2 linked regions of the Pseudovibrio sp. M1P-2-3 genome follow. The protein of the gene in region 2 binds, or shares a complex with, the protein of the main gene of each other region. Links are inferred from orthologs where the notes say so. Each region holds a gene or a part of one and is shown on either strand. Other genes may lie near its edges. The genes, in order: uvrB and P6574_RS04015.

What was found.
Region 1: the proteins of P6574_RS04015 (region 2) and uvrB are in contact, whole or in part, in a crystal structure (PDB 7EGT), measured with the Thermus thermophilus proteins. The link is inferred for Pseudovibrio sp. M1P-2-3 from one-to-one orthologs. Residues at the interface, in WP_096412145.1 of Thermus thermophilus: His654, Arg656, Phe657, Gln666, Asp668, Glu669, Lys680, Arg681, Leu682, Ser683, Lys685, Tyr686, Ala687; in WP_096411307.1 of Thermus thermophilus: Glu23, Leu25, Arg26, Asp27, Gly28, Glu29, Arg30, Phe31, Arg55, Glu326, Asp327, Phe328, Glu379, Ser382, Gln383, His398, Gly400, Arg401.

What each region holds. Positions count from the first base shown.
Region 1 is NZ_JARRCW010000001.1:757,829-761,422, reverse strand. Bases 209-3,485 are described here. They hold uvrB (excinuclease ABC subunit UvrB), read right to left. Parts: upstream 3,166-3,485; coding sequence 409-3,165; downstream 209-408. Other genes in these bases: P6574_RS03560 (OmpP1/FadL family transporter), read right to left, coding at 3,420-3,485; P6574_RS03570 (DMT family transporter), read left to right, coding at 209-358. Outside these bases: more of P6574_RS03570, read left to right, coding at 1-208; more of P6574_RS03560, read right to left, coding at 3,486-3,594. UniProt on the Escherichia coli protein: The UvrABC repair system catalyzes the recognition and processing of DNA lesions. A damage recognition complex composed of 2 UvrA and 2 UvrB subunits scans DNA for abnormalities.
Region 2 is NZ_JARRCW010000001.1:868,773-872,144, reverse strand. Bases 1-3,055 are described here. They hold P6574_RS04015 (ATP-dependent helicase), read right to left. Parts: upstream 2,719-3,055; coding sequence 283-2,718; downstream 1-282. Other genes in these bases: P6574_RS04010 (DUF4142 domain-containing protein), read left to right, coding at 3,001-3,055; P6574_RS04020 (50S ribosomal protein L11 methyltransferase), read right to left, coding at 1-41. Also shown: more of P6574_RS04010, read left to right, coding at 3,056-3,372. UniProt on the Escherichia coli protein: A helicase with DNA-dependent ATPase activity. Unwinds DNA duplexes with 3'-5' polarity. Translocates on single-stranded DNA with 3'-5' polarity. Initiates unwinding more efficiently from a nicked substrate than double-stranded DNA.

The sequences.
Region 1 (3,594 bases), 110 kb from region 2 along the record:
CCAGTTTCTGATCACCGGTGCCATAGCTAGCGTTCTCGGGCTTTTTATAGAACCACTTTCATGGGCTGCCATAGAAAACGCCGCCTTCGAACTCTTTTTTGCCGGAGCCATTTCCGGCGGAATAGCCTTCACCTTGCAAGCGGTTGCCCAGCAATGGACACGCCCTGCGGACGCAGCCATATTCATATCCACGGAAGCTCTATTTGCCGCTCTATTCGGGATTATTTTCCTTGGTGAGCGCATCCCCCTAATCGGAATTGCGGGGTGCCTCCTCATTTTCACCGCTATCCTTATGACGGAGCTGGTTCCAATGTACTTCAGCCGCAAAACGCGCTTGGCAGCGAAAACAAGCCACTAGAACAAAACAGGCGGGGAACACAGACTTTCCCCGCTTAACCGTCGATGGTTCTAGTTTTTGCGATAGGTGCGCGTTCCCGGGCGCCCGCCAGTGCTGCGCCCTTTTGTCCTCGTTGCCCCAGCAGGCTTGGCCAGATCAGTCCCCGGTCCCATCTCATCCAGAGAAGGCCGGTGCACTTTCGTTCCTTTTGGAAGGTTCGCGGCAGCACCATATTTCTTCTCTCCTGCATATCCGCCTGACTTTTCTTCAACAGCTCTTTGACGGGTCATTGGATCGTCTGAAATCGCCAGCTCGGTTTCCTGAAGCCTTTTTATTTCATCGCGCAAGCGGGCTGCGTTTTCAAAGTCCAGATCAGCAGCAGCATCCCGCATCTGCTTCTCAAGATCTTCAATGTGGCCTTTAAGGTTATGACCAATGGTCGCGCCTTCTTCGGCGAAGCCTGAGTCGACCGTCACATGGTCCTGCTCGTAGACGCTCTCAAGAATGTCTCCAATAGACCGCTTTACACTTTCAGGCGTAATGCCATGCTCAACGTTATAAGCCTCCTGCTTTTCACGTCGCCTATTCGTCTCTTTGATGGCGCGGTCCATTGAGCCGGTAATTTTGTCGGCATACAGGATCACGCGGCCATCCACATTACGCGCTGCCCTACCGATTGTTTGGACCAGAGACGTTTCAGAGCGCAGGAAGCCTTCCTTGTCCGCATCCAAAATCGTCACCAAACCACATTCAGGAATGTCCAAGCCTTCCCTGAGCAGGTTGATACCAATGAGCACATCAAAAGCGCCCAATCTCAAATCACGAATGATTTCAATACGCTCCAGTGTATCAATATCCGAGTGCATGTAGCGGACACGCACACCGTTTTCATGTAAGTATTCGGTAAGATCCTCTGCCATACGTTTGGTGAGCGTGGTGACAAGTGTACGATATCCCTTTGCAGCCACCTCACGCACTTCACCCAACAAATCATCCACCTGTGTTTTGGCGGGACGAATGTCTATATCAGGGTCTGTTAGGCCGGTTGGGCGAATGACCTGCTCAGCAAACACGCCGCCACTTTCATCCATTTCCCAGCTTCCAGGAGTAGCGGAAACTGCAATGGTCTGCGGGCGCATGGCATCCCACTCTTCAAACCGTAAGGGCCGGTTGTCCATACAGGACGGCAGGCGGAAACCATATTCCGCAAGTGTTGCCTTCCGGCGAAAGTCTCCCCGATACATGGCACCGATTTGCGGGATCGTAACATGGCTTTCGTCTGCAAAAACAAGAGCGTTATCAGGTAGATACTCAAAGAGTGTCGGGGGTGGCTCACCCGGTGCCCGACCTGTCAGGTAACGGGAATAGTTTTCAATACCGGCGCACGCGCCCGTTGCTTCCATCATCTCAATATCAAAAGTACAGCGCTGCTCCAGCCGCTGCGCTTCCAGCAACCGCCCATGATTGTTCAGCTCTTCAAGGCGATGTTTCAGCTCGCTCTTGATTGACTTAATCGCCTGATTCAATGTGGGTTTTGGGGTGACATAATGTGAGTTTGCATAGAACTTGACCGATTCCAGATCTGCAGTTTTCTTGCCTGTGAGCGGGTCAAACTCAACAATACCTTCCACCTCATCCCCAAACATGGACAGACGCCATGCCCGATCCTCCAAGTGCGCTGGAAAGACTTCGATGGTGTCACCGCGCACGCGGAACGTTCCACGCTGGAAGGCCGCATCATTGCGCTTGTATTGCAGGGCCACCAGATCAGCCAGCAGCTGGCGCTGGTCAATGCGCTCTCCCACTTCCAGACCAAATGTCATGGCCGTATATGTTTCAACGGAACCAATACCATAGATACAAGAGACCGATGCCACGATGATCACGTCATCGCGCTCCAGCAGGGCACGCGTTGCCGAATGGCGCATTCGGTCAATCTGCTCGTTTATGGAGCTCTCCTTCTCGATAAACGTATCGGTGCGAGGCACATAGGCTTCCGGCTGATAGTAGTCATAGTAGGAAACGAAATACTCAACGGCGTTTTCTGGAAAGAACCCTTTGAACTCTCCATAGAGCTGGGCAGCCAAAGTTTTGTTTGGAGCCAAAATCAAAGCTGGGCGCTGGCTTTTTGCAATTATCTGCGCCATTGTATAGGTCTTACCGGAACCGGTAACACCAAGCAAAACCTGCGTTTTTTCGTCTCCACCCAGCCCTTCCATAAGGTCTGCGATAGCTGTGGGCTGGTCCCCTTTGGGCTCATATTCCGAGACCAGTTTGATGGGAACCCCACCCTCAGACTTTTGCGGGCGAGTGGGGCGGTGCGGAACCCATTCTCCCTGCTCATCATCCGCCCTTCCCTGCTCTATGAGCTTGGCGAGCGCCTGCACCGTTGCGGTTGCATCGGCAAAAGCTTCGTCCTTGGCTTTCTTCTTTTTCTTCTTGTTGTCCTTAACGTGTTTGCCCAGAAGCTTTTCAGCATCTTCCAGCGACATATCAAGACCGGCAATCGGATTCAGGCCACCTTTTGCCCGCTCCCTCGGTGTTTTGGCTGTCCCAATCGAAGTACCTCGCGCCGATTTAGCCGAACCATCTTTTTTAGCTGGTTTCGATTTTTGAGTGCTCTTTACAGACTTCGGTTTTTCGGGCTGGGCTTTTGCTTTCAGCGCCGCGATATCTTCCTCCTCTACATCAGCAAACCACTGCGAAATGCTGGCGGAGGTTGGAGCCCCTTCCAAAGCGGGTTGAGGTGCTTCTCCAAACCCTTCAGGGGGGGATAAATCAGGATTGGAAGAAGAATGTGAGTCGGGGGTATCTTTTTTCGTCGCCATATTCGGCACTATGAGCGGAAAGGGGATAAAAATAAAGTAGTGTTCTTGCTTCGTTCCAAAGGTTTCCTCTGGTGGAGTATTTGGGACACGGCAAGCCTATGAGTTAACGAGGTAAATTCCCACAAATGGTCATTTACGCAGAAATCTTGCAAGCTGTACTCAAACTGTACGCCCTGTGACCGATTTTGTACTCACAATAGAAAACCGGAGACGCAAGGCCCCCGGCTCTCAAAATTCTCTCAGAGAATTCGCAGTTAGAAAGAAAATGTCAAACGTGATGTCGCGATGAAGTTCCAAGAGGAATCGTAATCATAGGACGCGTAATTCTCGGTATCAGCGGATCCTGTTGTCGAGTCCTCACTCACATAGTTTCCATCACCTGACGTTTTGTAGATTGCACGACCACCTAAGGCGAACTGAACATGCTCG
Region 2 (3,372 bases):
TCTAATTCTGGTGCCGGAATTCTTACGCGAACTGTGGCCATTTTTTACTCCAAGATTGCTTGTTTGCCTTGGCATATAGCCTTGCGGGCCTGCGAACACCAGTAAAAAGAGGGGGCCAAAAATAAAGCCCCAGACTGCATAGAGTCTGAGGCTTTGGTCTTCTCAAAGTAGTGAACCGTTTTATTGAAACAGCCCACTGCTCTAACCTATTGTTTGGGCGCGTATCTTTAACCGAAAACCACCTTCCACTTCTCAGTGCTACGCTTTAGGCTCAAAGAAAAATCAGGCGGGATCTACAAACCCGTCCAGAACCTTCTTGAGACCCGCCTTTTCGAAGTCAACTGTGAGCTTATTACCCTCAATTGTCTCGATACGGCCATACCCGAATTTGAGGTGAAAAATACGCTCTCCCAGAGAAAAGGCAGAGGCCTCGGGGCTGATCGATTTGGCAACAACTTCCCCTTCAATGGTTTTTGGCCCAGCTCGCTGCGCGCGCCTGCTCTGGTTGCCGCCGTGATACTTGCCAGTCCCACGGCCACTTGCCTGCGCTTGTTGGGCCCGTTTCCACCCCGGGGTGGAATAGCTGTTGTTGAAGTGGTCTTGCCCGTCGAAGCGGCTGGCACCATAGCCTCCACCTGATCCCCGTTCGCCATAGCCCCCATAGGTGGAGTTCTGCTCCACAATTTCCACACTATCGGCGGGAAGTTCATCCAAAAACCGTGAGGGAATAGAGGATTGCCATGAGCCGTGAATACGCCGGTTGGAGGTGAACCAGATTTTCACCCGCTTGCGCCCGCGCGTTACGCCCACATAGGCAAGGCGGCGTTCCTCTTCCAAGCCCGCTTGCCCTGTCTCATCAAGTGCGCGCTGGTTAGGAAATACGCCCTCTTCCCAACCGGGAAGAAATACCGTGTCAAACTCCAGCCCCTTGGCGCTGTGCAAGGTCATAATGGAGACTTTGTCTTCCTGCGCATCATTATCCGTGTCCATCACCAAGGAGATATGCTCAAGAAAGCCCGCCATACTCTCAAACTCTTCCATGGAACGGACAAGCTCTTTCAGGTTATCCAACCGCCCAGGCGCTTCGGCAGAGCGGTCCTGACGCCACATCTGGGTATACCCACTCTCATCCAGAATGATCTCCGCAAGTTCCGTGTGGCTCATTGTGTCCAGCTGTAAACGCCAACTGTCAAAAAGATCCAGAACACCTTTCAAAGCGTTGCGTGCCTTGGGCCGCATTTCTTCTGTTTGTGTCAGCTCTGCAGCTGCCTGCATCAAGGGTATCTGGCTTTCACGGGCATATTCATGCACCAGTTTCAGCGTTGCCTCCCCCAAACCACGCTTTGGCTTGTTCACAATCCGCTCAAAGGCCAGATCATCGGTGGGGTGCATCATACAGCGGAAATAGGCCAGTGCATCACGAATTTCCATACGTTCATAAAACTTCGGACCACCGATAACCCGATAAGGCAGGCCTAGCGTCACAAACCGGTCTTCAAACTCACGCATCTGATAGGAGGCACGCACCAAAATAGCCATCTGGTTCAGATCATGCCCCTTAAGCTGAAGACTTTCGATCTCATCCCCAATGGCACGGGCCTCCTCTTGGGAATCCCAGGCAGAAGCAACACTCACCTTCTCTTCATCATCCCCCGTTTGATCGGTGAAGAGCGTTTTACCCAAGCGCCCCTGATTGTGGGAAATAAGATGGGACGCCGCCGAAAGAATATGGCTTGTGGAGCGGTAGTTGCGCTCAAGACGAATGACAACAGCACCGGCAAAATCCTGCTCGAAGCGCAGGATATTATCTACTTCCGCCCCGCGCCAGCCATAGATGGACTGGTCATCATCCCCCACACAGCACACATTGGAGTTCCCTTGAGCCAGCAAGCGAAGCCAGAGATATTGGGCGATGTTGGTATCTTGATACTCATCCACCAGCATATAACGGAAGCGGTGCTGATAGCTTTTCAAGACATCGCTGTGCTTTTGGAAGATGGTGATACAATGCAGTAGCAAATCACCGAAATCACAAGCGTTCAGGATGGACAGGCGTTCTTGATAAAGTTCATAGAGGCGCCGCCCCAGTCCATTGGCAAAGCCCTGCGCTTCTCCGGCCGACACTTTATCAGGCGTCAAGCCCCGGTTCTTCCAGCTATCAAGCAGACCTGCAAAGGTTTTGGCGGTCCAGCGTTTCTCATCCAGCCCTTCTGCCTTGATAATCTGCTTAATCAACCGCAGCTGGTCATCTGTATCCAGAATGGAAAACGAGGATTGCAGGCCAACGAGCTCTGCATTACGGCGCAGGATTTTCACACAAATAGCGTGGAATGTACCCAGCCAAGCCATACCTTCCACATTGCCGCCCACAAACGAACCGACCCGCTCTTTCATCTCGCGGGCGGCCTTATTGGTGAAGGTCACAGCCAGAATTTGACCCGGTGAGGCTTTCCCCATTGCTAGAATATGGGCAATACGCGTTGTAAGCACACGGGTTTTACCCGTTCCTGCTCCTGCCAGCACAAGAACAGGCCCGTCTATGGTTTCCACCGCCCGGCGCTGCTCGCTGTTCAAACCCTCCAGATAAGCAGGAGCGTTTGGCCGTCTTGCCGCCATGGCCCGCGCCGCTATTCCCCCTTCACGAGGCTGAGGGGTGGAGCTGTCAAACTGGGGGTCATGCGCTGCGCCTGTTTCAGGCAAGCGGGAAGAATTCGCCATAGGGCCTATCGCTTCTTTGGTCCACGCTGGCGGGAGGGGCCAGCTCGATTCATTATTTCTAAAGGAACAATATAGCAACAAAACGATGGAAGCGAGAGCCCCCCATAGCTCCTTCACACCCTATTATCCAAGACTACCTGTTTTTCTCTCTAAACTTTCCCATTCAGTTTCAGTGGAACTTAAGCATCTCCATATCCTGTCCTTGCCTCCAATAGCTCTCTTGTACAGGCTAAGTCAAAGAGCACCGCAGAACAAATACGTAGCTATAAAAGGTAGGTTCCAATGCTGCTTAATACGCCCTCTTTAACAAGTGAACTCAACAGAAGAGGTACACTTCTTGGATTATCATCACTCACCCTTGGCTCTCTACTTGCCGTAGCGGCAAAGGCGGATAGTACTGCCAACACAGCGCCAGATGCCTATATACCCAACACTTTAAAAATCGGTATGTTCTCTTTGGAAATAAGCCATATGGCAAAAACCAAGGCCGCCTCTGACAGAGTCCGCCAGTTTGCAGTGCTCGAAGAAGACGAGCAGGCAGCAGTTGGCAGCATCTTATTACCCATAATCAAACACGCACCAAAGCGGCCGGAAAATCTTGAGAAAACTTTTCAAGAACTTGAAAAAATGCAGTCCGGCCCCGCCTTTGACCAG